Regions from separate parts of the Faecalibacterium sp. An192 genome, predicted to be linked through region 3. Evidence: predicted binding sites of a transcription regulator. Region 3 holds the regulator's gene; each other region holds the start of a gene.

Region 1 (7,296 bases), on a different contig from region 3:
TGTGCCGTCGGGCTGCACCGTATAATCAAAGGTATACCGCATGGATGCCTCCCTTCAAAACAAAGCGCTCCCGCGGCGTGTTGCCGCCGGGAAGCGCTTTTTTCCTGTGAATCAGCCCGCAGCCTGGGCCAGACAGTCATCCATACCGGCGAGAACCGCCTCGCTGGTATAGGTGCTGCCGGACACCACGTCCACGTTGGCAGAGGAGCCGGCCTCGGTCAGGGCAGTGGCCAGCTGGGCAGCGGCCACGCCGCCCAGAGCGGGGGTCTCGCCCGAGGCATCCGCCTGGACATCCGACACCATCCCGCTGGAGATGGTGACGGTGACGGTCACCTCACTGAGGTAGCCCTGCTGCACCGAGGTGTACACCCCATCCAGCAGCAAAACGTTGTTGGGGTTTTCGCCGCCGGGCAGCGGGTTCGTGTTGTGGATATAGAACACCAGGCTGAGCGCCATCAGAACGGTGACGACAGCCATCAGCAGAGCATTGCGCAAAAACCGTTTCGGCATTGTGGCAAGGCCCTCCTTTCCTCATGGTTTGAATTGGATCACTGGGGGCATTCCACCGGCTTGGCGGGCTTGAAGCTGTCCCGCAGGGTGACCACCCGGTTAAAGACGCCGGGGTGCTTGGAATCGGGGGTGAAGAAGCCGTTGCGGACAAACTGGAACTTGTCCCCCGGCTTGGCGTCGGCCAGAGCCATCTCCAGCTTGCAGCCGGAGCAGACGGTGACGCTGTCCTGATTCAGGAAATCCCGGTAGCTGGTGCCCTCGGGGAGGTTGTTCATGTTCTCGCGGGTGAACAGCTTGTCGTACAGGCGGATCTCGGCCTCGATGCAGTGGGCGGCGCTGACCCAGTGGATGGTGCCCTTGACCTTGCGGCCGTCAGCGGGATTGCCGCAGCCGGTCTCCAGGTCGGCGGTGCAGTGGATGGCGGTGACGTTGCCCTCGGCATCCTTGTCCACGCCGGTGCACCGGACGATATAGGCGCCCATCAGGCGGACTTCGCTGCCGATGGTCAGGCGCTTGAACTTGGGAGGCGGCACCTCTGCGAAGTCCTCCGACTCGATCCAGACCTCACGGCTGAAGGTCACCTCACGGGTGGAGCTGTCGTTGGCTTCCCGGTTGGGGTTGTTGGCCAGGGCAAAGGTCTCGGTCTTGTCCTCGGGGTAGTTGTCCACGATCAGCTTGACCGGGTGCAGCACCGCCACACGGCGCTGTGCGTTCAGGTCCAGCTCGCTGCGGACGCAGGCCTCCAGCTGGCGCATATCGATCAGGTTGTCGCACTTGGCGATGCCGGCCTCCCGCACAAAGGTGAAGATGGAGGAGGGGGTATAGCCGCGGCGGCGCAGGCCGCAGAGGGTGGGCATCCGGGGATCGTCCCAGCCGTCCACAATGCCCAGCTCCACCAGCTCACGCAGGTAGCGCTTGCTCATGACGGTATTGGTCATGTTCAGGCGGGCGAACTCCCGCTGTTTGGGGAACTCGGTGCCAAAGATGTTGGTGATGACCCACTCGTACAGGGGGCGGTGGTTCTCAAACTCCAGGCTGCACATGCTGTGGGTGATCCCCTCGATGGCGTCCTGAATGGGGTGGGCAAAGTCGTACATGGGGTAGATGCACCACTTGTCCCCCTGGCGGTGATGGCTCTCGTACTTGATGCGGTAGATGGCCGGGTCACGCATATTCATGTTGGGGCTGGCCAGGTCGATCTTGGCCCGCAGGGTCTTTTCGCCCTCCTTGAACTCACCGGCCCGCATCCGGCGGAACAGGTCCAGGTTCTCCTCGGGGGTGCGGTCACGCCAGGGCGAGGGACGGCTGGGCTTGCCGGCGTCGGTGCCGCGGTACTCCCGCATCTCGTCCCGGGTCAGGTCGTCCACGTAGGCCTTGCCCTCCAGGATCAGCTTCTCGGCGTAGGCGTAGCACTGCTCAAAGTAGTCGCTGCCGTAGAAGATGCCGCCGTTGGGATCGGCGCCCAGCCAGTGCAGGTCCTCCAGGATGCTGTTGACGTACTCCACGTCCTCACGGGCGGGGTTGGTGTCGTCCAGGCGCAGGTTGAATTTACCGCCGTAGGCCTTGGCGATGGACCAGTTGATATAGATCGCCTTGGCGCTGCCGATGTGCAGGTAGCCGTTGGGCTCCGGCGGGAACCGGGTGTGGACCTCGCTGACCTTGCCTTCGGCCAGGTCGGCGTCGATGATATCGGTCAAAAAGTTTTTGTCTGCCATAATACAGTTCTCCCTCATACTGCTCGCTGCTCGGATATCGTCCCTCCGGCGCAGGCTGCGCCGCGGAACGTCTGCGGGAAAATAGGCCGGCGGGAAAAGGTTCCCCGGCTGTCTGCCGCGGGGTGCGGGCTGTTTTTCCACCCGGCCGCCGCGGCCCGTGGAATACCGGCCTTCCAGCCCAAAAAACCACAGAGAAAGCTGCCCGTGCATGCTTTTGGTGCACGCCAGGCCGCTTTCCCGCTGAGTGTGTTGCAGACACACCCTTATAATGGTATATCATACAACATTTTCAGCTTTCCTGCAAGAAGGACGGACCCAGTTTTCTCTTTTGATTCACCGCCCGGTTTTTTTCTGCCGGTAATTCGTGCAGAATGCTTGACATCCGCCATGAAGTATCGTATAGTTCTGCATGGTGTGAAATTTTCTGTGCTTTGGAAAGCACTGTGCAACGAGGAAACAAAATTATGATGGATCTAGTCAAAGACGCTTTTAAAAAGGAAAAACTGATTGCAAACCTCCGCTTTTTTGTTCTGCTGAACCTGGGCCTCATCCTGACGGCCCTGGGCATTGTCTGGTTCAAGACCCCCAACCACTTCGCCTTCGGCGGCACATCGGGCCTGTCGGTGCTGCTGTCGGCTTTGTTCCCCCAGTTCAACGTGGGCTTTTTCATGTGGGTGCTGAACCTGATCCTGGTGGTTCTGGGCTTTGTGTTCCTGGGCATCAGCTGCATGGGCTGGACGGTGTTCTCCTCCTTTGCACTGTCCTTTTACGTTTCTTTGTGCGAGGCCATCTGGCCCATGCCCCATCCCTTCACCGACGACAAGCTGCTGGAACTGATCTTCGCCGTGCTGCTGCCCGCCATCGGCGCCGCCATTGTCTTCAACATCGGCGCCTCCACCGGCGGCACCGATATTGTTGCCCTGATCCTTACCAAGCATTCATCCCTGAACATCGGCACCGCCCTGATGGTCAGCGACGTGCTGATTATCATTGGCGCAGCCGCCATCTTCGGCGTGTCCACCGGCCTGTACTGTATCCTGGGCCTGATCGGCAAGTCCTTTGTGGTGGACGGCGTCATTGAAAACATCAACCAGCGCAAGGTGTGCACGGTGGTCACCTCCAACCCCGAGGACATTATCGACTTCATTCTGGACGACCTGCACCGCTCGGCCACCGTGGAGGACGCCCAGGGCGCCTACACCGGCAAGGATCTGACCGTCATCATCACTGTCCTGACCCGCCGCGAGGCCGCCCGCCTGCGCAACTTCCTGCGGACCAATGACAACCACGCTTTCATCACCATCGTCAACTCCAGCGAGATCATCGGCAAGGGTTTCCGCGCCCTCAACTGACCCGCCTTCGCCGGCTGCCCAAAGCCGGCAAAGTCATACTTATTCGCAAAAAAAGCCGTCCAAAAGGGCGGCTTTTTTGCAGTTTTCACCAGAATTCACACCCAACCGGGCAGCAACTCCACCGTTCTGGCGGTAGTCAAACCGGGGCAGATATGATACAATAAGGCCGTAAGAATGATCGCGGCCCCGGCGGCCGCTTGAAAGAAGAAGGAGTGTTTTTCGATGACTGAATACAAGCCTTTCAAAGAGGGCAAGGTCCGCGAGATTTACGACGTGGGCGACGCCCTGGTGATGGTTGCGACCGACCGCATTTCCGCCTTTGACGTGATCCTGAAGAACAAGATCACCAAGAAGGGCACCGTCCTGACCCAGATGAGCAAATTCTGGTTCGACTACACCAAGGACCTGCTGCCCAACCACATGATCTCGGTCAACACCGCCGATATGCCCGAGTTCTTCCGTCAGCCCCAGTTCGAGGGCAACAGCATGCTCTGCCGCAAGCTGACCATGCTGCCCATCGAGTGCATCGTCCGCGGCTACATCACCGGCAGCGGCTGGGCCAGCTACCAGAAGACCGGCAAGGTCTGCGGCATCACCCTGCCCGAGGGCCTGAAGGAGTCGGACAAGCTGCCCGAGCCCATCTACACCCCCAGCACCAAGGCCGACCTGGGCGACCACGACGAGAACATCTCCTACGAGCAGAGCATCACCGTGCTGGAGAAGCACTTCCCCGGCAAGGGCGAGGAGTACGCCGCCAAGCTGCGTGATTACACCATCGCCCTGTACAAGAAGTGCGCCGACTACGCACTGAGCCGCGGCATCATCATTGCCGACACCAAGTTTGAGTTCGGCCTGGACGAGGCCGGCAACGTGGTGCTGGGCGACGAGATGCTCACCCCCGATTCTTCCCGCTTCTGGCCCCTGGAGGGCTATGAGCCGGGCCACGGCCAGCCCTCTTTCGATAAGCAGTTTGTCCGCGACTGGCTGAAGGCCAATCCCGACAGCGACTACCTGCTGCCCCAGGACGTCATCGACAAGACCATCGACAAGTACCTGGAGGCCTACGAGCTGCTGACCGGCACCAAGCTGTAAGTCTTTAAAAATGCTCCTCCCCCGCCTGTCTGGCCCCGCGCCGCAGGCGGGTTTTTCTATGCCCGGATGCAAAGGCGCGCCCTCCATCCACAGACAACAAAAGCCCCCGGAGGGCTGGATGCCTTCCGGGGGCGGATGGTTCTTTGGTGGAGCCCTGCGGGCCTTACTCAATGTCGATCAGGTTGCTGTTGGGCTTGGGCAGCTGCTTCTTGACCTCAGGACGGGGCAGGGTGATCTTCAGGACACCGTCCTCAAACTTGGCGTGGATGTCCTCCTTCTTGATCTCCTCGCCCACATAGAAGCTGCGGGTGCAGGTGCCCGAGAAGGTCTCGCGGCGGACGTAGCGGCCATTCTGGCCTTCGTTGCCGGTGGTGTGGCTGCGGACGGCCTGGATGGTCAGATAACCGTCCTGCAGCTGCATCTTGACGTTCTCCTTCTTGCAGCCGGGCAGGTCCACATCCATCTCATAGCCGTTCTCGACTTCCTTCACGTCGGTTTTCATCATGTTGGATGCCCGCTTGCCGAAGGTGTTGCGGGTATCGCGGTTCAGCTCCCGCTCCATATCGCTGAAGAACGGATCAAACCAGTCATCGAACAAATTCTCATGAAAAACAGCAGGCAGTAACATAAGTCAAACCTCCTATCACAGCCCTCAGGGGCTGGTATATCATCTGAAATTCTCAGGGCGGGAAGGCCTCTGCCGGGGTTCTTTGGTTTCCTCCGGGGCCCTTCCTCCTGACCACGGCCTTAGTATAGCACGCATTTTTAGCACTGTCAAGTGCAGAGTGCTAAAGTTAATTCTTTCTTCATAATCCTGTCACATTTTCCGACAGGATGCACACTTTTTCTTTTCTGTACGCGTTTTTTATCTCACGTCCGCACTCTGTCCAGCGCTTGCGCATTCCTTCCGCTCGCATCTCCGGACACAAAAACGCCCCCGAGAGGCTTTTCGGTCTCTCGGGGGCATTTTGATGCGTTTTCGGAACGCGCCGCCTGGTTACTCAATCTCGATCAGATTCTGCTGGGCGGCGGGCAGCTGCTGCTGGACCTGGGGATGGGGCAGGGAGAATTTCAGCACCCCATCCTCAAATTTTGCGTGGATGTCCTCTTTCTTCACATCCTCGCCCACATAGAAGCTGCGGGCGCAGGTGCCGGAGAAGCTCTCCCGGCGGACATAGCGGCCATTCTGGTCGGTCTGGTCGTGGCTGTGGCTGCGGACGGCCTGGATGGTCAGATAGCCGTTTTCCAGCTCCATCTTGACGTCCTCTTTCTTGCAGCCGGGCAGATCCACGGCCACCTCATAGGCGCTGCCGGTGTCCCGGACGTCGGTCTTCATCATGTTCGCGCCGCGCTTGCCAAAAACCTGGTGGGATTCGCGGTTCAGTTCGCGATCCATATCATCGAAGAACGGATCAAACCAATCATCGAAAAGATTCTCATGAAAAACAGCAGGCAGAAGCATAAGTCAAACCTCCAATCAAACAGCCCCGAAACGGGCTGAGCTTTGCTCCCGGCGGAATGGGAACCGGAGGTTGTTTGGATCTCTGGTGCCCTTCCTCCTGAGCACAGCTATACTATAACACGGACTTTTAGCGCTGTCAAGCATTGACTGCTAAAATTCACTTTGTAGACACAGTTTGTTCACATCTCATGCAATCTCTCGCTGTTTTATACGCTATTGCGTATTTTTTGCTCACTCTGCCCGGCCGCACCTCACATACTTAGAAAAATGCGTCGTAGCTGTCGTACTCCTCCGCCTGGGCTTTCATCTCCTCGATGACCGCCCCGGCCTGTTCCAGCTGGCTGGGCCCTGCCCCCGACTCGCTGACCAGGGCTCGCACCGCCGCCGCCAGATCCCCGCCGAACAGGGTGTCCAGCCGCTCCCGCATACAATAGACCCCATAGGCCCGCCGGGTGATGGTGGGGGTATAGATATTATAGTTGGCGTTCCGGGTGACCTTCACCCAGCCCTTGGCCTCCAGCCGGCTGAGAAAGGTCAGCAGGGTCCCGTCGGCCCAGCCTTTCTCTTTCAGCTTCCGGCCAATGTCCCGCCGGGAGGCGGGAGCCGCCTCCCAGAGGGCCAAAAGGACCTGTTCCTCCGCCGCTGAAAGCGGTTTGCAGTGCTCCGGTATGCCGTACATCCCAAAATCCCCTCTTTCTTATCTCTACATTTGTAGTAGTTTTACTCAGTATAACAGACCTGAGCCTGGGTGGCAAGGGGTGTTTTTGGGCCTGGAATGGGCATTTTAGGCCATTCTACTACATTTGTATTTGTTTTTGTCCTTACATGACACACATTTGTGTGTTCTGCGCTTTCACTGCTTGTCTGCACCGGTCTTTTTTGTGCAAAAGAGCTCTTGTTTTTGCCGTCCCAAAACCTTTATACTTTGTACCATCAAACACGCCAACACAGAGCAATCTGAATCATACAGACGGAGGGAATTCATCATGGCAAGAGTTTACAATTTCAGCGCCGGGCCCAGCATGCTGCCTGAGGCAGTCCTGAAAAAGGCACAGGCCGAAATGCTCGACTACCACGGCAGCGGCCAGAGCGTCATGGAGATGAGCCACCGCAGCAAGTGGTTTGACGACATCATCCAGAACACCGAGGCCTCCCTGCGCCGCCT
Region 2 (7,296 bases), on a different contig from region 3:
CTCCCCCTCCCTAGGCCCTCTGGACTCCCTACCCACCCTAACGACCAGGGGAGACCCCTGGACCCAGACAGAGTGGTCGCTCTGGGCAAAAGCCTAAAAAAACACGACGGCCTTGGCTCGTGAAAACTTCGAGCGCTTACAAAAGACGGCCCGGTTTTTTCTTAACGTCTTTTGCCCGCCGCTCCGATTGAGACCACATGCCCGCTTTGGCGGGCTGGCGGTTCGGTGTGTCTTTTGGTGCTGTAGGGCGCAGACTTTGAAATTGCAAGGTGATACCCTTTTATGATCTAAACCCACCCAACCACCCAATAGAGGAACCCCCAGCCCTGCGGGCTCGCCCCCGTGGGGCTCTAAATTTCTGGCTGCTCCTTTTGTCCATCAGCGCTGCGGATTTATTATCAATAGTGGCTTCCCCAGGTTTCCAAACACATAAAAACAACCCCCGCCCAGAGATGGACGAGGGTTGTTGCATTTTTACAGGTTTTTCAGCGCGTACCGGATGAGAGAATCAGGTCAAAACGGGCTTTGCATCGTACCGCGCCACAGGCGCAAACGCCGGGAGCGAGCTGCAAACACAGCGACCGCGTCCAGTGGACGATACAGGGAGCTGTGTTTGGCGCAGCGCTCCGGTTTTTGCAAGCGCCATCTCTGGCGCGCCGCAAAAATCGGCTAAGCGCAAGAGTGGCGTAACGGCCCCGCGGAGCTTTTGGAGACCCGCAAACTTCATGGTACACATTGAAAGCTTTTTGGTTACTTTTTCTCGAAAAAGTAACTTAGTACATCCCGCCCATGTCACCGCCGGCAGGAGCAGCGGGAGCCGGGGGTTCCGGCAGATCGGCCACCAGGCTCTCGGTGGTCAGGACCATCTCAGCCACCGATGCGGCGTTCTCCAGAGCCGAACGGGTCACCTTGGTGGGATCGACGATGCCTGCGGCAATCATGTCCTCCACAAAGACCTCGTTCTGAGCGTCGAAGCCGTAGTTGGGCTTGCCGGCAGAGACGATCTTGTCGATGATGACGCTGCCCTCCAGGCCGGCGTTCAGGGCGATCTGGCGCAGAGGTGCCTCCAGAGCCTTCAGGATGATGCGGCCGCCGGTCTTCTCGTCACCCTCCAGGGTGTCGCACAGAGCCTTGACGGCAGGGATGGCGTTGATGGGAGCGGTGCCGCCGCCGGCGACCACGCCTTCCTCCACAGCTGCCTTGGTGGCGTTCAGGGCGTCCTCAATGCGCAGCTTCTTGTCCTTCATCTCCACCTCGGTGGCAGCGCCAACCTTGATGACAGCCACGCCGCCGGCCAGCTTGGCCAGGCGCTCCTGCAGCTTCTCGCGGTCGAAATCGCTGGTCGCGGTCTCGATCTGGCTGCGGATCTGGCTGACGCGGGCCTGGATGGCGTCCTTGTCGCCGTAGCCGCCCACGATGGTGGTGTTCTCCTTGCTGACCTTGACCTGACGTGCACGGCCCAGCATCTGCAGGGTGGCATCCTTCAGCTCATAGCCCAGGTCGGCGGAAATCACGGTGCCGCCGGTCAGGGTGGCGATATCCTGCAGCATCTCCTTGCGGCGATCGCCGAAGCCGGGAGCCTTGACGGCCACCACGGTGAAGGTGCCGCGCAGGCGGTTGACGATCAGGGTGGACAGAGCCTCGCCCTCGATGTCCTCGGCAATGATCAGCAGCTTCATGCCGTTCTGGACGATCTGCTCCAGCAGGGGCAGCAGGTCCTGAATGACGCTGATCTTGCGGTCGGTGATCAGGACGACGGCGTCGTCCAGCACGGCCTCCATCTTGTCGGTGTCGGTGACCATATAGGGGCTCAGGTAGCCGCGGTCAAACTGCATGCCCTCGACGATCTCGCTGTAGGTCTCGGCGGTGGCCTTGTTCTCCTCGATGGTGATGACGCCGTCGGCGGTGACCTTCTCCATGGCCTCGGCAATCAGCTTGCCGATCTCGGGGTCGCCGGCAGAAATGGTGCCGACGCGGGCGATGTCATTGGCACCGTTCACCTTCTGGCTGTGGGCCTTGATGGCCTCCACAGCGGCGGCCACGGCCTTGCTCATGCCGCGGCGGATATCCATGGGATTGGCGCCGGCGGCCACGTTCTTCATGCCCTCATTCACCATGGCCTGGGCCAGGACGGTGGCGGTGGTGGTGCCGTCGCCGGCGGCGTCGTTGGTCTTGGTGGCGACTTCCTTCACCAGCTGGGCGCCCATGTTCTCAAAGGCATCCTTCAGCTCGATCTCCTTGGCGATGGTCACGCCGTCGTTGGTGATGACCGGGGCGCCGTACTTTTTGTCCAGCACCACGTTGCGGCCCTTGGGGCCCAGGGTGATCTTGACGGTATTGGCCAGGGTATCAATGCCGGCACACAGTGCCTTGCGGGCGTCCTCGCCCTGCTTAATCTGCTTTGCCATAAGGTATCTCTCCTTTTCAATCAAAAGCGGCTGCGCCGCGAAATGGTCTTATTTTGCAGTGAAAGGGATGACTTACTCCTCCACGATGGCCAGAATGTCGCTCTGGCGCACGATGGTGCACTCCTCGCCGTCCACCTTGACCTCGGTGCCCGAGTACTTGCTGGTGAGGACCTTGTCGCCCACCTTCACGGTCATGACGACTTCCTTGCCGTCCACGGTGCCGCCGGGGCCCACCGCGATAACCTCAGCCACCTGGGGCTTCTCCTTGGCGCTGCCGGTCAGGATGATGCCGCTCTTGGTGGTCTCCTCGGCCTCCACGGTCTTGATGACAACACGGTCTGCAAGAGGAATAATCTTCATAAGTCTTGCCCTCCTATTTAAAAACTCATTGATAACATCTTTGGGGGGAAGGGTTCGGGGAACCGCTTTCCGCTTAGCACTCTGTTTCCCTGAGTGCTAAGAGTATTGTACTCATCTTGAGGGGAAAAATCAAGGGCTTTTGCCCATTTTTTTGTTAAGTTTTTATGACAAAATGCCAAAACGGCCCTGCGCCGTTCCAAATCAGCGCAGAGCCGTCTGTTTTTACCGTGCCGCGGCGGCGCGGGCGGCGGTGAACCGCTCATAGGGGCCCCGGGGCAGCACAATCCGGCCCGCCCCCGGCCGCACCGAAATCTCCAGCTTGTCCACCGGCGCGCACTCCCCGTCCGCCGTTGCGATGACGGGGCCCCGGCCGTCGGCCAGGGTGATGGTGAGCCGCTGCACACGCCGGAAAATCAGGTAGGGCGCCAGGTCGGGGGCGACCTCCTGCCCGGCGAAGTGCAGGCCCTTTTTGTACCGGCTGAGCAGGCTGAGGATTTTCAGCCGGCTCACCTTCCGCACCGCCACCAGTTCCAGCCATCCGTCGTCGGGGCAGGCGTTGGGCGCCGCACGGAAGCCGCCGCCGTAATCTTTGGTATTGCAGACGGCGCACAGCAGCACGTCGTCCTCCAAGGTCTGGCCGTCGGCCTCAAACCGCATCCGCCGGCCCAGCGGCCCGCAAATCTGCTTGACCGCCGACAGCAGATAGGCGGCCTCGCCGTGAAACAGGGGATTTCTGCGGTAATCGGCGGCTCCCAGGGCCACCTGGGCGTCCAGGCCGGCGGCACACACCGCCGCCGACAGGCCCAGGCTGGTGTCCATCAGGTCGATGGGCACCTCCCCGCCCGCCAGCTGGGCGTCCAGGTCCAGAAACTCCTCCTTCACCCCGAAGGTGCGGAGAAAGTCATTGCCGCTGCCCGCCGGGATGCAGCCCACCGCCGCGTTGGGGTAGGGGCTGGCCCCGGTGAGGGCCTCATTAAAGGTGCCGTCCCCGCCGGCGGCAAAAATCCGGACCGGCTCCCCGGACCGGGCAGCCTGGGCCGCCAGTTCCCTGGCGTGGCCCTTGTATTCGGTGCGGCGGATCTCCCAGCCGGACGCCGGAACCCCCGCCCGGTCCAGCGCCGCCCGGGCCGCACGGTCCAGCAGGGCGGTGCGGTCCTGACGTCCCGCCGCCGGGTTGAGCAAAAACAAATAGCGCATCGATGCCTCCCATGGCCTCCCGCCGGGCGGGAGGGTGATGGCACCAGTATACCGTTTTGGGCGGGGTTTGTAAATCCGGTTTTGCCCTTGACAGAGCCGCCCCGCCGTGCTATCCTATCCCTGAAAACAACGGAAAGGGGTGGAAGGATGCGTCACTTTGCCTGCTGAGGATTGAAACCGCGCGGCCGGGCCGGACTGGGCCATGCTGCGCCTGCCTGCAGGAAAAGTGTACCCATCCCTCCCCCCCTTTGTGCTTTGCATAGGGGCAGTGTCTGCCATGTCCGGCCGCGGGAGGTGTTTCCTGCGGCCTTTTTGCTTGCTCAAAGGAGGTCTGCCCCATGGCACAAATTTCCATCGAACATCTGTCCTTCTCCTATCCGTCCAGCTTTGACCCCATTTTCACCGACGTCAGCCTCACTCTGGACACCAGCTGGAAGCTGGGTTTCGTGGGGCGCAACGGGCGGGGCAAAACCACCTTTCTCCGGCTGCTGACGGGCCAGTACGAATACAGCGGCCGAATCGTCTCCCCGGTGGGGTTCGACTATTTTCCCTTCCCGGTCCCGGCGCCGGAACGGCCCGCCGCCGAGGTCCTGGCCCCGCTGTGTCCCGATGCCGCCGGCTGGCAGCTGGAACGGGAACTGTCCCTGCTGGGGGTGCATCCCGGGGCGCTGGACCAGTCTTTCTCCACCCTCTCCAACGGGGAACAGACCAAGGCCCTGCTGGCCGCCCTGTTTCTGCGGGAGGGGCGGTTTCTGCTCATCGACGAGCCCACCAACCATCTGGACGCCGCCGCCCGGGCCAAAGTGTCGGCCTATCTGGGGCGGAAACAGGGCTTTATCCTGGTATCCCACGACCGGCGGTTTCTGGACGGGTGCGTGGACCACATTCTGGCCCTGAACCGGGCCGACATCCAGCTTCAGAGCGGGAATTATTCCGCCTGGCAGGCCGGCTTTGACCAGCAGCAGGCCCGGGAACTGGCCCAAAACGAAAAACTGAAAAAGGACATCCGCCGTCTGGAAGCCTCGGCCCGGCGCACCGCCCTGTGGGCCGGCCGGGTGGAGGCCAGCAAGATCGGGGCGGCGGACAAAGGGTATGTGGGCCACAAGGCCGCCAAGATGATGAAGCGGGCCAAAACGGTGGAGGCCCGCCAGCACAAGGCCATGGAGGAAAAGGCGGCCCTGCTGAAAAATCAGGAGACCGCCGAGCCCCTCCGGCTGGCCCCGCTGGTCCACTTTGCCCCCACCCTGGCGGCCTTTTCCGACGTGACGGTCTGTTACGACGGGCGGACGGTCTGCGGGCCGGTGAGCTTTGAGGTGACCCAGGGCAGCCGTGTGGCCCTGTGCGGCGGCAACGGCAGCGGCAAAACCAGCCTGCTGCGGCTGCTGGCGGGGGAAAACGTCCCCCACACCGGCACGGTCGCCACCGCCCCGGGACTGGTGATTTCACAGGTGCCCCAGAACGCCGCCGGTCTGGCCGGCAATCTGCGGGACTACGCCCGGGCCGAGGGCCTGGACGAAAGCCTGTTCAAAGCCATTCTGCGGAAGATGGATTTTTCCCGGGTCCAGTTTGAAAAGGACATGGCCGGCTTTTCCAGCGGACAGAAGAAAAAGGTGCTGCTGGCCCGGAGTCTGTGCCAGCGGGCCCATCTGTACCTCTGGGACGAGCCGATGAACTTCATCGACTTGTACACCCGCCTGCAGCTGGAGCGGCTGCTGGGAGAAACCAGTCTCACCCTCCTGTTTGTGGAGCACGACGCCGCATTCCGGGAGGCCATCGCCACCCGGACGGTGAACCTGTAACCTTTTATACCGTGGCGGTGTCGTCGGCAATGAGCATCACGCTGCCGTCGGCGGAACAGTCGGCGGTATAGTGGGCGCCGGGCCGGGCCGAGCCGGATGCGATCCGGTCGGCCAGAGCCTGTTCCACCGCACGGTCCACCTGGCGTCGGAGTTCCCGGGCCCCGTAGGGACTGGCGGCTTTGGACGCCAGGGCCTGGCACACCCCCGCGGTATGGGTCAGGGTATAGCCGCTGCGGGCGGCCCGCTGTTCCAGCTGGCCCAGCAGGCGGTCCGCGATGCGGCACAGGCTCTCGGCACCCAGGGGCCGGAACACAATCATTTCGTCCAGGCGTCCCACCAGCTCGGGCCGGAAAAAGCCCTTGGCCTCGGCGATGGCGGCGGCCGACTGCTTTTCAAAGGCGGCCTCCTGGCCGGCGGCAAAGCCCAGGGGCGCAGACTGGCCCGCCAGGAACCGGGCTCCCAGGTTGGAGGTCAGCAGGATAATGGTATTGGTGAAATCCGCCTTCCGGCCCATGGAGTCGGTGAGGCAGCCGTCCTCCAGAATCTGCAAGAGAATATTCTGAATATCCGGATGGGCCTTTTCGATCTCGTCGAACAATACCACGCTGTAGGGACGGCGGCGCACCGCCTCGGTGAGCTGGCCGCCCTCATCGTGGCCCAGGTAGCCCGGAGGCGCGCCCAGCAGCCGGGCCACCGTGTGGGATTCCTGGTACTCGGACATATCGAATTTCAGAAGGGCCTTTTCGCTGCCGAACCAGCTGCGGGCCAGGGCCTTGGACAGGGCGGTCTTGCCCACACCGGTGGGCCCCAAAAACAGCAGCGCCCCAATGGGCCGGCCCGGCTCCCCCAGTCCGGTGCGGCTGCGCCGGATGGCGGCCGCCACCGCCGCCACCGCCTTGTCCTGGCCCACCACTTCCTGGCCCAGACGGAATTCCAGCAGGGCCAGACGTTCCCGTTCGGCCTCCCCTACCCGCTCGGCGGGGACGCCGCTGGACCGGGCCACCACCTGGGCCATGTCCTCCCGGGTGAGGGCGGGGGCGGTACGGCCCTCCCGCTCGGCCCGGATGCGGGCCGCCGCGCAGGCCTCGTCCATCAGGTCGATGGCCTTGTCGGGCAGGCTGCGGCCGGGCAGGTACCGCACCGACAGTTCCACCGCGTCGTCCAGGGCATCCGGCGATATCAATACCCCATGATACCGCTCATACCGCGGCGCCAGCCCCGCCAGGATATCCCGGGCCTGGGCCGGGGTGGGTTCCTCGATCTGGACCCGCCCAAACCGGCGTTCCAGGGCGGGGTCCTTCTGGATATGGGTGCGGAACTCCTGATTGGTGGTGGCGCCGATCATCTGCAGTTCCCCGCGGGCCAGCACCGGTTTCAGGATGTTGGCGGCGTCGATGGCGCCTTCCGCCGCGCCCGCACCCACGATGGTATGGAACTCGTCCACAAACAGGATCACCCCGCCGTCCCGCACCAGTTCTTCCAGCAGGCCCTTGAGCCGTTCCTCAAAGTCGCCCCGGTATTTGGTGCCCGCC
Region 3 (7,296 bases):
GGCCCCTCCAGGGCCTGCAAACCCCTGCAAAAAAGACCCCGAAGGGCATCGCTGCCTTTCGGGGTCTTTGAGATCTTGGGGGATTACTTGTTGAGAATGTCTTTCAGCTTGCGGAAGAAGCCCTTCCGCTTTTCGTAGTTGTCCTCCTTCAGGGTGCCCTCGAACTTCTTCAGGGCCTCCCGCTGGGTCTTGTTCAGCTTCTTGGGGATTTCCACGTCGCACTTGACGTACATATCGCCCCGGCCGCGGCCGTTCAGATACTGAATGCCCTTGCCCCGCAGCCGGAAGGTGGTGCCGCTCTGGGTGCCTTCGGGCAGGTTGTACTCCACCTTGCCGTCGATGGTGGGGACGGTGATGTTGTCGCCCAGAACCGCCTGGCTGAAGGTGATGGGGATGGTGACCCAGACGTCGTAGCCGTCCCGCTGGAACAGGTCGTCGGGCCGGACGGTGACCATCACGATGACATCACCGGCGGGGCCGCCGTTGGTGCCGGCATCGCCCATGCCCCGCAGCGCAATGCTCTGATCGTCGTCAATACCCATGGGGATATTGACCTCCAGGGTCTTTTTGGTGGCCACACGGCCGCTGCCATGGCAGACCTTGCAAGGGGTCTTGATGAGCTTGCCCTTGCCGCCGCAGCGGGTGCAGGGCTGCTGGCTCTGCATCACGCCGAAGGGGGTCCGCTGCTGCTGGACGGTGTAGCCGCGGCCGTTGCAGTCGGGGCACACCTCGGGGGTGGTGCCGGGGGCTGCGCCGGAACCATTGCACTCGGTACAGGTCTGCTGCCGGGTGATGGTGATGTTCTTCTTGCAGCCGTGGACCGCCTCGTCAAAGCTCAGGGTGATCCGCACCCGGATGTCCTGGCCCTTGCGGGGGGCGTTGGGGTTGGAGCGGGCGCCGCCGCCGGCGAATCCGCCGAAGCCGCCGCCGAAAATATCCCCAAAGATGTCGCCCAGGTCCACCCCGCCGAAGCCGCCGAAACCGCCTGCGCCGCCCTGGCTGGCTGCGTAGTTGGGATCGACGCCCGCAAAGCCGAACTGGTCATAGCGCTTGCGCTTGTCGGGGTCGGACAAGACCTCGTGGGCCTCGTTGATCTCTTTGAATTTTTCCTCGGCGGTCTTGTCGCCGGGGTTGTAGTCCGGGTGGTACTTCAGGGCCAGCTTCCGGTAGGCCTTTTTGATTTCCTCGTCCGTGGCCGTCTTGGACACACCCAGGACCTCGTAATAGTCACGTTTCTCCTGTGCCATTTCCACTCACCTCTCGCCTGCCAGCCGCGCTGGCTCTAAAACCGGCAAATGCCGCCCCGGGGAAAACCGGAGCGGCTTTGCCATGTCCAGGGGCTGCGGCCAGAGGCCGCGCCCTCCTTTCAGCCTGTGCACCCCGCCGGTTTGGCCGGGGTGTCAGTGCATTTTATTCTCAGACTTCCTTGAAGTCGGCGTCCACGACGCCGTCATCGTTGGCCTGGTTGCTGCTGTTGCTGCTGCCAGCATCGGGGCCGGGGTTGGCGCCGGCGGCCTGCTGGGCGGCTGCGGCGGACTGATACATCCGCTCGAACACCTGGCTCAGAGCCTCCTGCTTGGCCTTGATGTCGTCGATGCTGCCGGACTGCAGGGTGTTCTTCAGGTCGGCCAGCTTGCTCTCGGCCTCGCTCTTGACGTCGGCGGGCAGCTTGTCGCCGTTCTCCTTCAGCATCTTCTCAGTCTGGAAGACCATCTGGTCGGCGCCGTTGCGGATGTCTACTTCCTCGCGCTTCTTCTTGTCCTCAGCGGCATACTGCTCGGCTTCCTTGACAGCCTTGTCGATGTCGTCCTTGGACATGTTGGTGGAAGCGGTGATGGTGATGTTCTGCTCCTTGCCGGTGCCCAGGTCCTTGGCGCTGACCTTCACGATGCCGTTGGCGTCGATATCGAAGGTGACCTCAATCTGAGGCACGCCGCGGGGAGCCGGTGCAATGCCGTCCAGGTGGAACACACCCAGGCTCTTGTTGTCGCGGGCAAACTCACGCTCGCCCTGCAGGACGTTGACCTCAACCGAGGGCTGGTTGTCAGCGGCGGTGGAGAAGACCTGGCTCTTGTGGGTGGGGATGGTGGTGTTGCGCTCGATGATCTTGGTGCAGACGCCGCCCAGGGTCTCAATGCCCAGGCTCAGCGGGGTGACATCCAGCAGCAGCAGGCCCTTGACGTCGCCCTGCAGAACGCCGCCCTGGATGGCAGCGCCCACGGCCACGCACTCGTCGGGGTTGATGCCCTTGAAGGGCTCGCAGTTCAGTTCCTTCTTGACGGCGTCGTAGACGGCGGGGATACGGGTGGAGCCGCCCACCATCAGGACCTTCTTCAGGTCGGAAGCGCGCAGGCCGGCGTCAGCCAGAGCCTTGCGGACGGGGGTCATGGTGCGGTCAACCAGATCTGCGGTCAGCTCGTTGAACTTGGCGCGGGTCAGGGTCATATCCAGGTGCTTGGGGCCGGTGGCGTCGGCGGTGATGAAGGGCAGGTTGATCTGGCTGGTCATGGCGCTGGACAGCTCGATCTTGGCCTTCTCAGCGGCCTCCTTCAGGCGCTGGGCAGCCATCTTGTCCTTGCGCAGGTCGATGCCGTTCTCGGTCTGGAAAGCGTCTGCCATCCAGTCGATGATGCGCTGGTCGAAGTCGTCGCCGCCCAGGTGGGTGTCGCCGTTGGTGGACAGAACCTCGGTGACGCCGTCGCCCATCTCAATGATGGAGACGTCGAAGGTGCCGCCGCCCAGGTCGTAGACCATGATCTTCTGGTCCTCTTCCTTGTCGATGCCGTAGGCCAGAGATGCGGCGGTGGGCTCGTTGATGATGCGGCGGACGTTCAGGCCGGCGATGGTGCCTGCGTCCTTGGTGGCCTGACGCTGGCTGTCGTTGAAGTATGCGGGAACGGTGATGACGGCCTCGGTGACGGTCTCGCCCAGGTAAGCCTCGGCGTCAGCCTTCAGCTTCTGCAGGATCATAGCGCTGACCTGCTGGGGAGTGTACTCCTTGCCGTCCAGGGTGACCTTCTCGTTGGTGCCCATCTTACGCTTGATGGACGAGACGGTGTTGTCGGGGTTGGTGATGGCCTGGCGCTTTGCCACCTGGCCCACCAGGCGGTCGCCGGTCTTGGTGAAGCCCACCACAGACGGGGTGGTGCGTGCACCTTCCGCGTTGGGGATGACGACGGGCTCGCCGCCTTCCATCACGGCAACGCAGCTATTCGTAGTACCAAGGTCGATACCAATAATCTTGCTCATAAAAATGGCTCCTCTCTCAAAGCTCAGCTTGAAATGTTTTTTGTTGTTTGTTTATCAGTGATCGCAATGTGTTACGGGATTGATTCTATCGGGACTCCCGCCGGGGCGGGAGCTGCGGCAGACTATTCGGCCACCACCACGGTGGCGTGACGGACGATCTTGTCGCCCAGCTTGTAGCCCTTCTGGTAGACGGTGACCACCGTGCCGCTCTCCTGGCCCTCCTGGGCGGGAACCTGCTGCACTGCGTTCATGAAGTTGGGATCGAAGGGCTTGCCCAGCACCTCGATTTCCTCCACCCGCAGGGTCTGAAAGGCTTTGGCGGCCTTATCCAGGGTCATGATGACGCCCTTCTTGTAGTTCTCATCGGTACAGGGGGCGTTGGCGGCCATGTCCAGGGTGTCCAGAATCGGGATGATCTGGTTGACGGCGTAGGAGATGCCGTCGTTGAACTTCTGGTCGGCCTCCCGGGTGGAACGCTTGCGGTAGTTGTCGTACTCGGCAGCCACCCGCAGCAGCTGATCCTTGGCCTGGGCGGCTGCCTTCTCGACAGCGTCCAGCTTGGCCTTGAGGGCCTCGGTGTCCCGGTTCTTTTTGCCGAACCAGCCGTCTTTCTTTTTGGGCTCCTCTTTGGAGCTGTCGGTTTCGGCCGCAGGGGCGGTATCCTCTGCGCCGGGAGCGGCGGCTTCCTGGGCCGCTGCCTCCTCGCCCACCGGCTGCTGATCGGTCTGCTGGGATGCAGAAGTCTCAGCCTCGGGGGCCTTCTTGGTTTCTTCGCTCATCTGCGCGCCTCCTTATGCTTTACGGCCTGCCCGGGGTACGGCGGCCTGGGGTGTATCTTTTCGTTTGCCGGCCATGCCTTCGCCCAGTTCGTCGGCAAAGGCTTCCAGCAGCGGGATGACTTTACTAAAGGGCATCCGGGTGGGGCCGATGAGGGCCACCGAGCCGTACAGGCCGCCGCCCACCAGATACCGGCAGCTGACCACCGACAGACCCGGGATGCGGGGCTCCATGTCCTCGCCCAGCAGGACGCTGGTGCTCTCGGCGGGGGCCGCAATGATGCGGGCCGCCGCGGCCTCGTCGTTCAGGAGGGACAGGACCGTCTGGACCTTGCCCTCCAGCTGGGGCCAGTTGAGCAGGAAGGGCTCGCCGCCCAGATAAACCCGGGGGGTGGCGGATTCCTGCAGGATGGCCGCCGCGGCGCTGATGACCGGCACCAGGGACGGGCTGATCTGGCTGCAAAGTTCCGCCAGCGCCCGGCGGGACAGGTCCACCGCCGCCACAAAGGTCAGATTGTGATTCAGCAGAGCGGCCAGCTCGGCGGCCTTCTCACGGGTGAGGCCGTCCCGGACCCGGGCCACCCGGGTTCGGACGTAGCCGGCGGAAGTGACCGCCAGCACCGCCGCAGCGCTGCGGCCCACCTGCACCACCTCGAAGTGTGCCACGCACAGATCCTCGGCGCAGGGGGTGCTGATGGCGGCGGTGTAGCCGCTCATCTGGGCCAGGGCCTTGACGGCGCCCTGGGCCAGCCGGTCGGGCTCGTGGTCCAGGCTGGCAAAGACGCTGTCCACTCTGGAGCGGGTGACCCGGTCCAGGGGCTGGGTGTCGTCCAGCAGATGGTCCAGATAGTACCGGTAGCCCTTGGCACTGGGTACCCGGCCTGCGCTGGTGTGGGGCTGCTCCAGCAGTCCCAGCCGCGTCAGGGCCGCCATCTCATTGCGCAGTGTCGCGCTTGACACCGCCATATCGAAGTAGTTGGCAAGGACGCTGCTGCCGACTGGCTCGCCTTCTACGCTGTAGAGGGATACGATGGCCCGCAGCACACGCTGCTTGCGCTCATCCATTGCCATGCTGTCCTGCCTCCTTGCTTTTGCTAGTTTGTTTAGCACTCTTTTGTTCTGAGTGCTAAGTTTATTATATGCAAATCCGCGGCGGTGTCAAGGGGGTGGGAAAAAAGTTTTCAATTCTGTCATAAACTCCAGCAAAAAAGGCTGTGCACCCGGCGGACGGGCACACAGCCTGGGGAGGATGGGCGCGCAGCTCACTCCTCCATCTGCTTGGCAAGGAAGGCGGCAGCCACCGAGACGGCCTTCTGGTGGGCGGCGTCGGGTTTTTCGGTGCGGTCGTCGGTGAGAAGGCCCACCGAGCCGGTGACGTCGCCGGCGGCCACAATGGGCCAGGCGCAGAGGATGGCCCGGTCCGAGCCTTCACAGGGGAGGACGGCCTGTTCGGGCACGCCCTCGCTGAGGTAGGGCTTGCGGCTTTCCATCAGCTTTTCCAGAGGCTGGCTGATGCTGCGGTCGGCGATTTCCCGCTTGCCGGCGCCGCTGACGGCGATGATGTGGTCCCGGTCCGAGACAAAAGCGGTCAGGGCGAAACTCTTGTTCAGCACGTCGGTGTACTGGCTGGCGGTGCTGTGGAGCTCGCCGATGGGGGAATACTTTTTAAAGATGACCTCGCCGTCGCCGGTGGTGAAGATTTCCAGAGGATCGCCGCGGCGGATGCGCTGGGTGCGGCGGATCTCCTTGGGGATGACCACGCGGCCCAGCTCATCAATACGGCGCACAATGCCGGTTGCTTTCATGATCTTTTCCTCGCTTTCCTGTTGGTTGGGTTCTGCTGGATAGTATTTGTCATTGGGTGGGAATTATACAGGCCGGGGCAAACACAGACAGGATACCCGGCCGATGAAAGGAAAGCCGCTGCCCGGGAGGGGCCGCGTCTCCTCTCCTGCTCTGTTCCGGAAAAGAAAAGGCGCGGGCAGGTGGAAACGCCGCTTTCGCGGTGGTACAATGAAATCGGATGGAAAACGACCGATCGGGGTTTGTATTTTGCGCTTTTTTGCCTGTGAAAGGCCGCGCAACGGCCGGTTGACACATTGCCACGCCGGCGTGGTGGCGATGCAACCGCATATTCTGCTAAAATGATTCCAGAAAAAGAAAGGAGAGACGGCCATGAACCTGGCGGACAGAATCCAATCCTTAAGGAAAGCAAAAGGGATATCCCAGGAAGAGCTGGCGGAACATGTCGGCGTTTCCAGGCAGGCGGTTTCCAAATGGGAGAGCGGACAAAGCACGCCCGATTTGGAAAAAATCATCACCATGAGCGACTTTTTTGAAGTGACGACCGACTATCTCCTGAAAGGCATCCAACCGGCGGCCAACGACAAAGACGAAAAAACCAGAGAGCTGGCAAGCAGAATTCTCTATATTGCATCCACTGCGCTGATTGTCATTGGATTGCTGTGCGCCTTTGGCGGATGGTATGAACTACAGACCATGGAAACCGTCTGGGGCTCCATGATGATTCAGGTGATTGGGCTGGCCGGCTACTTTATAGGAAGGCTGCTGTCGGCGGCAAAAGCGCCGTTTTATGTGCATTGGCTCAACCTGATGGGCATTGCCTTTATGCCGGTTTCGATGATTACGGGAGCCCTTTCCATCCTTGTTTTTAGACAAGGATGGGTTGCTCCCTATCCCAGCGGGATCTTTCACGATTTCCTTTTTGGGGTGGTGTTTTTGGCGCTGGCCGCGGGAAGCTATGTCCTCCTGAAAAAGAGGGAGCGGGATTCCCGGTGACAAAGGGGGATGAAAAGGAATAGCAAAGCCCGACGGGCCAGTCAACGGTCAAGATGAACGGCGCATACGCGCCGCCGTTGACAGGCCCGTCTGCCTTTGCTGGCTGACCCATAAGGGGCGACAGCAAGGTCTGCTGTCGCCCCTCACGATGATGAAAGGGTACATGAGGCACGAACGGATCCCGTTTCCGCTGCTGGGGATGGGGGCTGCGGACTATATAAGGTATAATGAAAAAATCCCCGCCCCAGAGGAGGCGAGGATTTTGTTTTTATAGCAGGCTTGTGCAGGCGAAAGACCTGGGCCGGGGAATGGGATGATGTGCGCGTACGGTCTCCCCTGTTCAGGCCAATCAATTCATAGAATAAATTATGGAACCCGGGTTTGGTAAAGCGTTGCATCGCACCCGGGCACAGCCCGAACGTAACGAGCGAGCCGGGGCGAAACGGCCCCGCGGAACTGTCGGAGACCCGGA
Region 4 (7,296 bases), on a different contig from region 3:
CTCCCGCAGGGTCTGGACCTTGCCGATGGCGTTCTTCTCGTTTTCCCACTGGGCCTTCATCTGCTTGAACTTGTCCTGCAGCTCGGCCAGCTCCCGCTCGATGTCCTTCAGCCGGCTCTGGCTCAGGGCGTCGGTCTCCTTTTTCAGGCTGACCTGCTCGATCTGCAGCTGGGTGATCTTGTGGGCCATGTCGTCCATCTCGCTGGGCATGCTGTCCATCTCGGTCTTGATCATGGCGCAGGCTTCGTCCACCAGGTCGATGGCCTTGTCGGGCAGGAAGCGGTCGGTGATGTACCGGTCGCTGAGGGTGGCGGCAGCAATCAGGGCGCTGTCGTTGATCTTGACGCCGTGGAACACTTCATACCGCTCTTTCAGGCCCCGCAGGATGGAGATGGTGTCCTCCACGGTGGGTTCGTCCACCTGCACCGGCTGGAACCGGCGCTCCAGGGCGGGGTCCTTCTCGATATACTGGCGGTACTCGTCCAGGGTGGTGGCGCCGATGCAGTGCAGCTCGCCGCGGGCCAGCATGGGTTTCAGCAGGTTGCCGGCGTCCATGGCGCCGTCGGTCTTGCCGGCGCCCACAATGGTGTGCAGCTCATCGATGAAGAGGATGATTTTGCCCTCGCTCTTCTTCACCTCGTTCAGCACGCTCTTGAGCCGCTCCTCGAACTCGCCGCGGTACTTGGCGCCGGCCACCAGAGCGCCCATGTCCAGGCTGAAGATGGTCCGGTCTTTCAGGTTCTCGGGCACGTCGCCCCGGACAATCCGCTGGGCCAGGCCCTCGGCGATGGCGGTTTTGCCTACGCCGGGCTCGCCGATCAGACAGGGGTTGTTCTTGGTTTTACGGGACAGGATGCGGATGACGTTGCGGATCTCCTGGTCCCGGCCAATGACGGGGTCCAGCTTCTGCTTGCGGGCCAGATCCACCAGATCCTGACCGTACTTCTGCAGGGCGTTGTAGGTCTCCTCGGGGTTGTCGGTGGTGACGCGCTGGTTGCCGCGCACCGAGCTGAGCACCTTGAGGAAACTGTCCTTGGTGATGCCGAAGGCCCGGAACAGTTCGGCGGTGTTGCTGGTGGTCTCGCTCAGCAGGCCCAGCATCAGATGCTCGACGCTGATGAACTCGTCCTTCATGGCCTTGGCCTCCCGGGCGGCGGCGCTCAGGGCCTTGTCGGCGGCCTGGGAGATATAGATTTTGTCGGGGTCACGGCCCGAGCCGGACACCCGGGGCAGGGCAGACAGCTTTTCAGCCACGGCAGCGGTGAAGCTGCCGGTGTCCACGCTCATTTTCTGGAGCAGCTGGGGGATCAGCCCGTTTTCCTGGCTGGCAATGGCCAGCAGCAGGTGTTCGGGCTCCAGGGCGTTGTGCTGGTACTCCACAGCCAGCTGCTGGGCCGCCTGGATGGCCTCGATGGTTTTCTGGGTGTATTGATTGGTATTCATAAAAGCTTCCCTCCATTCACCGGTGCGCTCGGCGCACGCGGGGGTGCAGTGATGCCGTAAAGTGGATGATTCCGCCGGCGGTGCAGCGTGACTTTGTCACTCTTGCGACGCAGCTGCTAACACGGCGGCGGGAGAAAGAAACCCGACCCCAAAGGGGCGGATGTACAAACGAATTGAATCATGGAGCGCACCTCCTGAACGGTTTTAGCACTCTAGCCTTACGACTGCTAAGAGTATAGCCCTTTCCCGCCTTTCTGTCAAGGGGAAAGGGCCGGAAAACCGGATGTTCACAAAAAGTTTACGCCTGCCGGGGAGATAGACAAACATTTGGCAATCTCTGCCCCTTTTGTTGTGGGAGCATCCAAAAAGCGGCTTGTGCCCTTGTAATGTGCGGGAAAAATGTGGTATAATTACACTGACCAGATAGGTATGTGCCGCCTGGCGGGATGCAGGGCGGCGTCTTGTCTATGGATAAACACTAAACGGAGGGACGTAAGCAATGGAAACGTATGGCATTGAGAAATACGGCATCATTGGCCCCAAGGCCGTGTACCGCAACCTGACCCCTGCACAGCTGACTGAGGCTGCACTGCGCCGCGGCGAGGGCAGCCTGAGCAAGACCGGCGCCCTGGTGGTGACCACCGGCAAGTACACCGGCCGCTCGCCCAACGACAAGTTCATTGTGGACACCGAGGGTGTGCACAATGACATCGCCTGGGGCAAGGTCAACCGCCCCATCAGCCGCGAGAAGTTCGACGCCATCAAGGGCAAAGTGGCTGCCTACCTGCAGGGCCGCGAGATCTTCATCTTTGACGGCTACGCCGGCGCAGACCCCAAGTACACCAAGAAGTTCCGCATCATCAATGAGCTGGCCAGCCAGAACCTGTTCATCCACCAGCTGCTGATCCGCCCCACCGCAGAGCAGCTGGCCGAGTACGGCGAGGCTGACTACACCATGCTGGTGGCCCCCGGCTTCAAGTGCGATCCCGCTGTGGACGGCGTCAACAGCGAGGCCGCCATCATGATCGACTATGAGGCTCACCTCATCGTCATCGCCGGCAGCCAGTACAGCGGCGAGATCAAGAAGAGCGTCTTCTCCACCATGAACTACGTCATGACCAAGGAGAACGTCCTGCCCATGCACTGCTCGGCCAACATGGATCCCGAGACCCACGAGACCGCCGTCTTCTTCGGCCTGTCCGGCACCGGCAAGACCACCCTGTCTGCTGACCCCGCCCGCAAGCTGATCGGCGACGACGAGCACGGCTGGAGCCCCGACGGCATCTTCAACTTTGAGGGCGGCTGCTACGCCAAGTGCATCAACCTGAAAGAGGAGAACGAGCCCGACATCTTCCGCGCCATCAAGTTTGGTTCTCTGGTGGAGAACGTGGTCATGGACCCCGAGACCCGCGAGCTGAACTTTGACGACGACAGCCTGACCGAGAACACCCGCGTGGGCTACCCCGTGGACTACATCTCCAACGCTCAGATCCCCGGCGAGGGCGGCATCCCCAAGGTGGTCATCTTCCTGACCGCTGACGCCTTCGGTGTTCTGCCTCCGATCAGCCGCCTGAGCAAGGAAGCCGCCATGTACCACTTCGTCACCGGCTTCACTTCCAAGCTGGCCGGCACCGAGCGCGGCATCACCGAGCCCCAGCCCACCTTCTCCACCCTGTTCGGCGAGCCCTTCATGCCCATGGATCCCCAGGTCTACGCCAAGATGCTGGGCGACAAGCTGGATGCTTACGGCACCAAGGTCTACCTGGTCAACACCGGCTGGGCAGGCGGCAGCGCAGCTGCAGGCGCCAAGCGCATGAAGCTGAGCTACACCCGCGCCATGGTCTCCGCTGCTCTGAACGGCGACTTTGACAACGTGGAGTTCAAGCATCACGACGTCTTCAACGTGGACTATCCCACCAGCTGCCCCGGCGTGCCCGCCGAGATGCTGGATGCCCGCGGCATGTGGGCTGACAAGGCTGCTTACGACGAGCAGGCCAACAAGCTGGCCAAGATGTTCGAGGACAACTTCTCCAAGAAGTATCCCCACATGGCCGCTGAGATCGCCAACGCTGGCCCCAAGGCAAAGTAAGGGATTTTTCCATCCAATCTGAATCATAAAAAAGCCCGCCGTCCTGGTTTTCGGGACGGCGGGCTTTTTGTTGTTTTTGGCGCTGTGGAAACGACGGGGACTTATTCGCCCTGGCAGGTGCTCTCGGCGTCGGTGAGGAGGGCGCGCTGGCGGATTTTCTCCAGGGTGACCTCGCTGAGGATGTGTTCTGCCTTGCAGGCGTCCTCGGCGGCGGTCTTTTCGTCCACTCCCAGCTGCATAAAGAAGTGGGTCAGCAGGCGGTGACGGCTGTAGATCCGCTCTGCGATTTCCTTGCCCGGCGGCAGCAGGGTCAGATTGCCCTCGCCGTCCACCGCGATGTAGCCGTTTTCGCGCAGCTTTTTCATGGCGATGCTGACGCTGGCCTTGGTGAAGCCCAGCTCATTGACAACGTCGATGGAGCGCACCTTGCCCTGACGCTCGGTCAGCATCAGGATGGTTTCCAGGTAATCTTCTGCGGACTGGTGGATGGTCATGATTGGTTCTGCCTCCTGTTTTCTGCCCGGCGGGCAGGTGATGATGGGATTATGATAAGAGTACCACAACCGGCGTCGTAACGCAAGGTCAGGGGGCCGGTTTCAGGCCGTTACAGGCTGGCCAGATAGGCGGCGGGGCCGGCCTGGTACAGGTCGCCTCCCACGCTGTCCAGAATGACGGTCAGAGGCATATCCTGGACGGTGAGCCGGCGGACCGCCTCGCAGCCCAGATCGGGCCAGGCGATGACCTCCAGCGATTCCACGCTCTTGGCCATCAGGGCGCCGGCCCCGCCCAGGGCGGCCAGATAGACGGCGCCGTTGCGCTGGACGGCGGCCTTGACGGCGTCGCTGCGCTTGCCCTTGCCGATCATGATTTTGTTGCCCAGGTCCAGCAGACGGGGGGACATGGCGTCCATGCGGCCCGAGGTGGTGGGGCCCGCCGAGCCGATGACCTGACCGGGCCGCTCGGGGGTGGGGCCGACGTAGTAGATGGCGCTGCCCTCAATGGGGAAGGGCAGGGCCTCGCCGGCGTCCAGAGCCTCCATCATCCGCTTGTGGGCCTGGTCGCGGGCGGTGTACACCACCCCCGACAGCAGCACGGTGTCCCCGGCCCGCAGGGGGGCCAGGTCTTCCGCTGTGCAGGGGGCTGTCAGTTTGTATTCCATAGGGGTTCGACTCCTTGCTTGTAAACAGGTGAATGGCTGGGCCGGCGGTTCACAGCCGGGCGGTGGCCCGGCGGGTGACGTGACAGGAGACGTTCACCGCCACCGGCAGGCCGGCCACATGGGTGGGCATCTGCTCGATGGCCAGGCCCAGACAGGTGGTGCGGCCGCCGAAGCCCTGGGGCCCGATGCCCAGCGCGTTGATTTCCTCCAGCAGGGCCTTTTCCAGGTCGGCGTAGTAGGGGTCGGGATTGGGGACGTCCAGGGGGCGCAGCAGGGCTTTCTTGGCCAGATAGGCCACCTTGTCAAAGCTGCCGCCCACGCCCACGCCCAGAATCACCGGCGGGCAGGGGTTGGAGCCGGCCTGGCGGACGGTGTCCACCACAAACTGCTTGAATCCCTCCACGCCGTCGGCGGGTTTGAGCATCCCGATGCGGCTCATGTTCTCGCTGCCGAAGCCCTTGGGGGCCACGGTGATGGTGCAGCCCTCGCCGTTGACCAGATGGACGGTGATGGCGGCGGGGGTGTTGTCGCCGGTGTTGCCCCGGCGGAGGGGATCGGCGGCAATGCTCTTGCGCAGGTATCCGTCGGTGTAGCCCCGGCGGACGCCCTCGTGGATGGCGGCCTCAAAGTCCCCCTCGATGTGGACGTCGGTGCCCAGCTCCACAAAGACACAGGCCATGCCGGTGTCCTGGCAGATGGGCAGGCCGGCCTCGCCGGCGGCGGTCAGGTTGTCGCACAACAGGCCCAGGGTGGTCTGGGCCAGAGGCCAGGGCTCGGAGGCCCGGGCCGCCTGCAGAGCGGCTTCCACGTCGGCGGGCAGATGGGTGTTGGCCTCAATGCACAGGGCCGCCACCGCCTCGGTGATCCGCTGGGCGGGGATGGTTCTCATGGCGTTCCCTCCTTACAGCCGGGCCACGCCGGTCTCCCGGGCAGCCTGGGCCACGGCGTTGGCCACACTCTCGGCCACGCGGGGATCAAAGGCGTTGGGGATGATGTACTCGTCGCTGCGCTCTTCATCGGTAATCAGGTCGGCAATGGCGTAGGCGGCGGCCAGCTTCATGGAATCGTTGATGTCCCGGGCCCGCACCGACAGGGCGCCCTTGAACAGGCCGGGGAAGCACAGGACGTTGTTGACCTGGTTGGGGAAGTCGCTGCGGCCGGTGGCAATCACCCGCACGCCGCCGGCCTTGGCCTCGTCGGGCATGATCTCGGGGGTGGGGTTGGCCATGGCAAAGACGATGGCGTCCTTGGCCATGTGGCGGCACATCTCGGTGGTCAGGCAGCCGGGCTTGGACACGCCGATGAACACGTCGGCCCCCTCAATGGCCTCGGCCAGACCGCCCTTGATCTGGCGGGGGTTGGTGACTTCACCCAGCCAGTTCTTGTGGGCCTCGGCGCTGTTGCAGCCCTTGTACAAGGTGCCGAACTGGTCCACGGCGATGATGTCCTTGGCGCCGGCGGTCATCAGCATCTTGATGATGGCGGTGCCGGCGGCGCCGGGGCCGTTCAGGACGATGTGGGCGTCCTCCATCTTCTTGCCCACCACCCGCAGGGCGTTGATGAGGGCGGCGGTCACCACAATGGCGGTGCCGTGCTGGTCATCGTGAAAGACCGGGATGTCCAGCTCCTTCTCCAGCACCTGCTCGATCTCAAAGCACTCGGGGCTCTTGATGTCCTCCAGGTTGATGCCGCCGAAGGTGGGGGCGATGGCCTTGCAGGCCGCGATGACGCTGGCGGCGTCGGGGGCGTTGATGCAGACGGGGAAGGCGTCCACCCCGCCGAACTGCTTGAACAGGACCGCTTTGCCCTCCATCACCGGCAGGGCGGCTTCGGGGCCGATGTCGCCCAGGCCCAGCACGGCGGTGCCGTTGGAGACCACCGCCACCATGTTGTTCTTAAAGGTGTAGCGGTAGACGTCCTCGGGGTTGGCGGCAATCTTGCGGCAGGGCTCGGCCACGCCGGGGGTGTAGGCGGTGGACAGATCGTCCCGGGTCTTGACCTCCACCTTGCTGACAATGCCCACCTTGCCGTGGTGGGTCTCGTGCATTTCGAGAGCTGCTTTATTGTAATCCATAGAATCCTCCTCCATATGGCTGACGTTTTTTCTATTGTAGCACAAAGGGGGCGGGCTTTTCCAGCCGCAGAGACCGCCATGGGGAAAGTTTATGGGAATTTTGTAAAAGAACTTTCTTTTTTTACAATTGTCCGCTATACTGAAGTACATCCTGCCCGGCCCGGGCAGATCTTTTGCACCCAATACAACCGGCGCGGCGGCCCGCTGCGCCCCTGTCATCAGGAGGTTTTTCACTTGAAGCATCTTCGTTCTGCTGCGGCGCTGGCCGCTGCGCTGGCGCTGGCGATTTCGGCGGCCGGCTGCGGCGCGTCCTCCTCGGAGGCCACCAGCTCGGTGCTGGGCCCCGCCGCCAATTACGACTATCAGAACTTTACCTACAGCCAGGGCCTCGACACCAACGGCCATTGGGAAGGGGTCACCGCCCTGGACTATGTGACCCTGCCCGAGGACTTTGCCTCCATCTCCCTGCGCAAGTCCGACGTGGAGCCCTCGGAGGAGGATCTCCAGGCCCAGTGGGACAGCCTGCTGGAC

What was found. The regulator HrcA, encoded in region 3, represses chaperone genes, less so after heat shock. The targets are predictions, from matches to a motif close to TGTTAGCACTCNNNNNNNNNGAGTGCTAACA.
Region 1: the regulator HrcA is predicted to act here: its motif matches at 6,257-6,287, upstream of B5F27_RS01215 (Hsp20/alpha crystallin family protein).
Region 2: the regulator HrcA is predicted to act here: its motif matches at 2,840-2,870, upstream of B5F27_RS15125 (co-chaperone GroES).
Region 4: the regulator HrcA is predicted to act here: its motif matches at 1,646-1,676, upstream of clpB (ATP-dependent chaperone ClpB).

What each region holds. Positions count from the first base shown of each region.
Region 1 covers NZ_NFKB01000002.1:69,885-77,180, reverse strand. The annotation lists gene B5F27_RS01245 (leucine-rich repeat protein) at 1-42, opposite strand, end outside; gene B5F27_RS01240 (FMN-binding protein) at 112-510, opposite strand; gene B5F27_RS01235 (glutamine--tRNA ligase/YqeY domain fusion protein) at 549-2,225, opposite strand; gene B5F27_RS01230 (YitT family protein) at 2,690-3,577, shown strand; gene B5F27_RS01225 (phosphoribosylaminoimidazolesuccinocarboxamide synthase) at 3,800-4,669, shown strand; gene B5F27_RS01220 (Hsp20/alpha crystallin family protein) at 4,833-5,297, opposite strand; gene B5F27_RS01215 (Hsp20/alpha crystallin family protein) at 5,667-6,131, opposite strand; gene B5F27_RS01210 (BlaI/MecI/CopY family transcriptional regulator) at 6,391-6,810, opposite strand; gene serC (3-phosphoserine/phosphohydroxythreonine transaminase) at 7,118-7,296, shown strand, end outside.
Region 2 covers NZ_NFKB01000079.1:1,916-9,211, reverse strand. The annotation lists gene groL (chaperonin GroEL) at 774-2,408, opposite strand; gene B5F27_RS15125 (co-chaperone GroES) at 2,481-2,768, opposite strand; gene B5F27_RS15120 (diacylglycerol kinase family protein) at 2,991-3,965, opposite strand; gene abc-f (ribosomal protection-like ABC-F family protein) at 4,304-5,764, shown strand; gene B5F27_RS15110 (ATP-dependent Clp protease ATP-binding subunit) at 5,769-7,296, opposite strand, start outside.
Region 3 covers NZ_NFKB01000010.1:52,627-59,922, forward strand. The annotation lists gene dnaJ (molecular chaperone DnaJ) at 84-1,247, opposite strand; gene dnaK (molecular chaperone DnaK) at 1,417-3,249, opposite strand; gene B5F27_RS05055 (nucleotide exchange factor GrpE) at 3,372-4,028, opposite strand; gene hrcA (heat-inducible transcriptional repressor HrcA) at 4,041-5,096, opposite strand; gene B5F27_RS05065 (stage V sporulation T C-terminal domain-containing protein) at 5,288-5,830, opposite strand; gene B5F27_RS05070 (helix-turn-helix transcriptional regulator) at 6,201-6,824, shown strand.
Region 4 covers NZ_NFKB01000026.1:12,845-20,140, forward strand. The annotation lists gene clpB (ATP-dependent chaperone ClpB) at 1-1,443, opposite strand, end outside; gene pckA (phosphoenolpyruvate carboxykinase (ATP)) at 1,943-3,532, shown strand; gene B5F27_RS09100 (metal-dependent transcriptional regulator) at 3,634-4,026, opposite strand; gene B5F27_RS09105 (Fe-S-containing hydro-lyase) at 4,137-4,691, opposite strand; gene B5F27_RS09110 (fumarate hydratase) at 4,741-5,580, opposite strand; gene B5F27_RS09115 (malic enzyme-like NAD(P)-binding protein) at 5,593-6,765, opposite strand; gene B5F27_RS09120 (FKBP-type peptidyl-prolyl cis-trans isomerase) at 7,000-7,296, shown strand, end outside.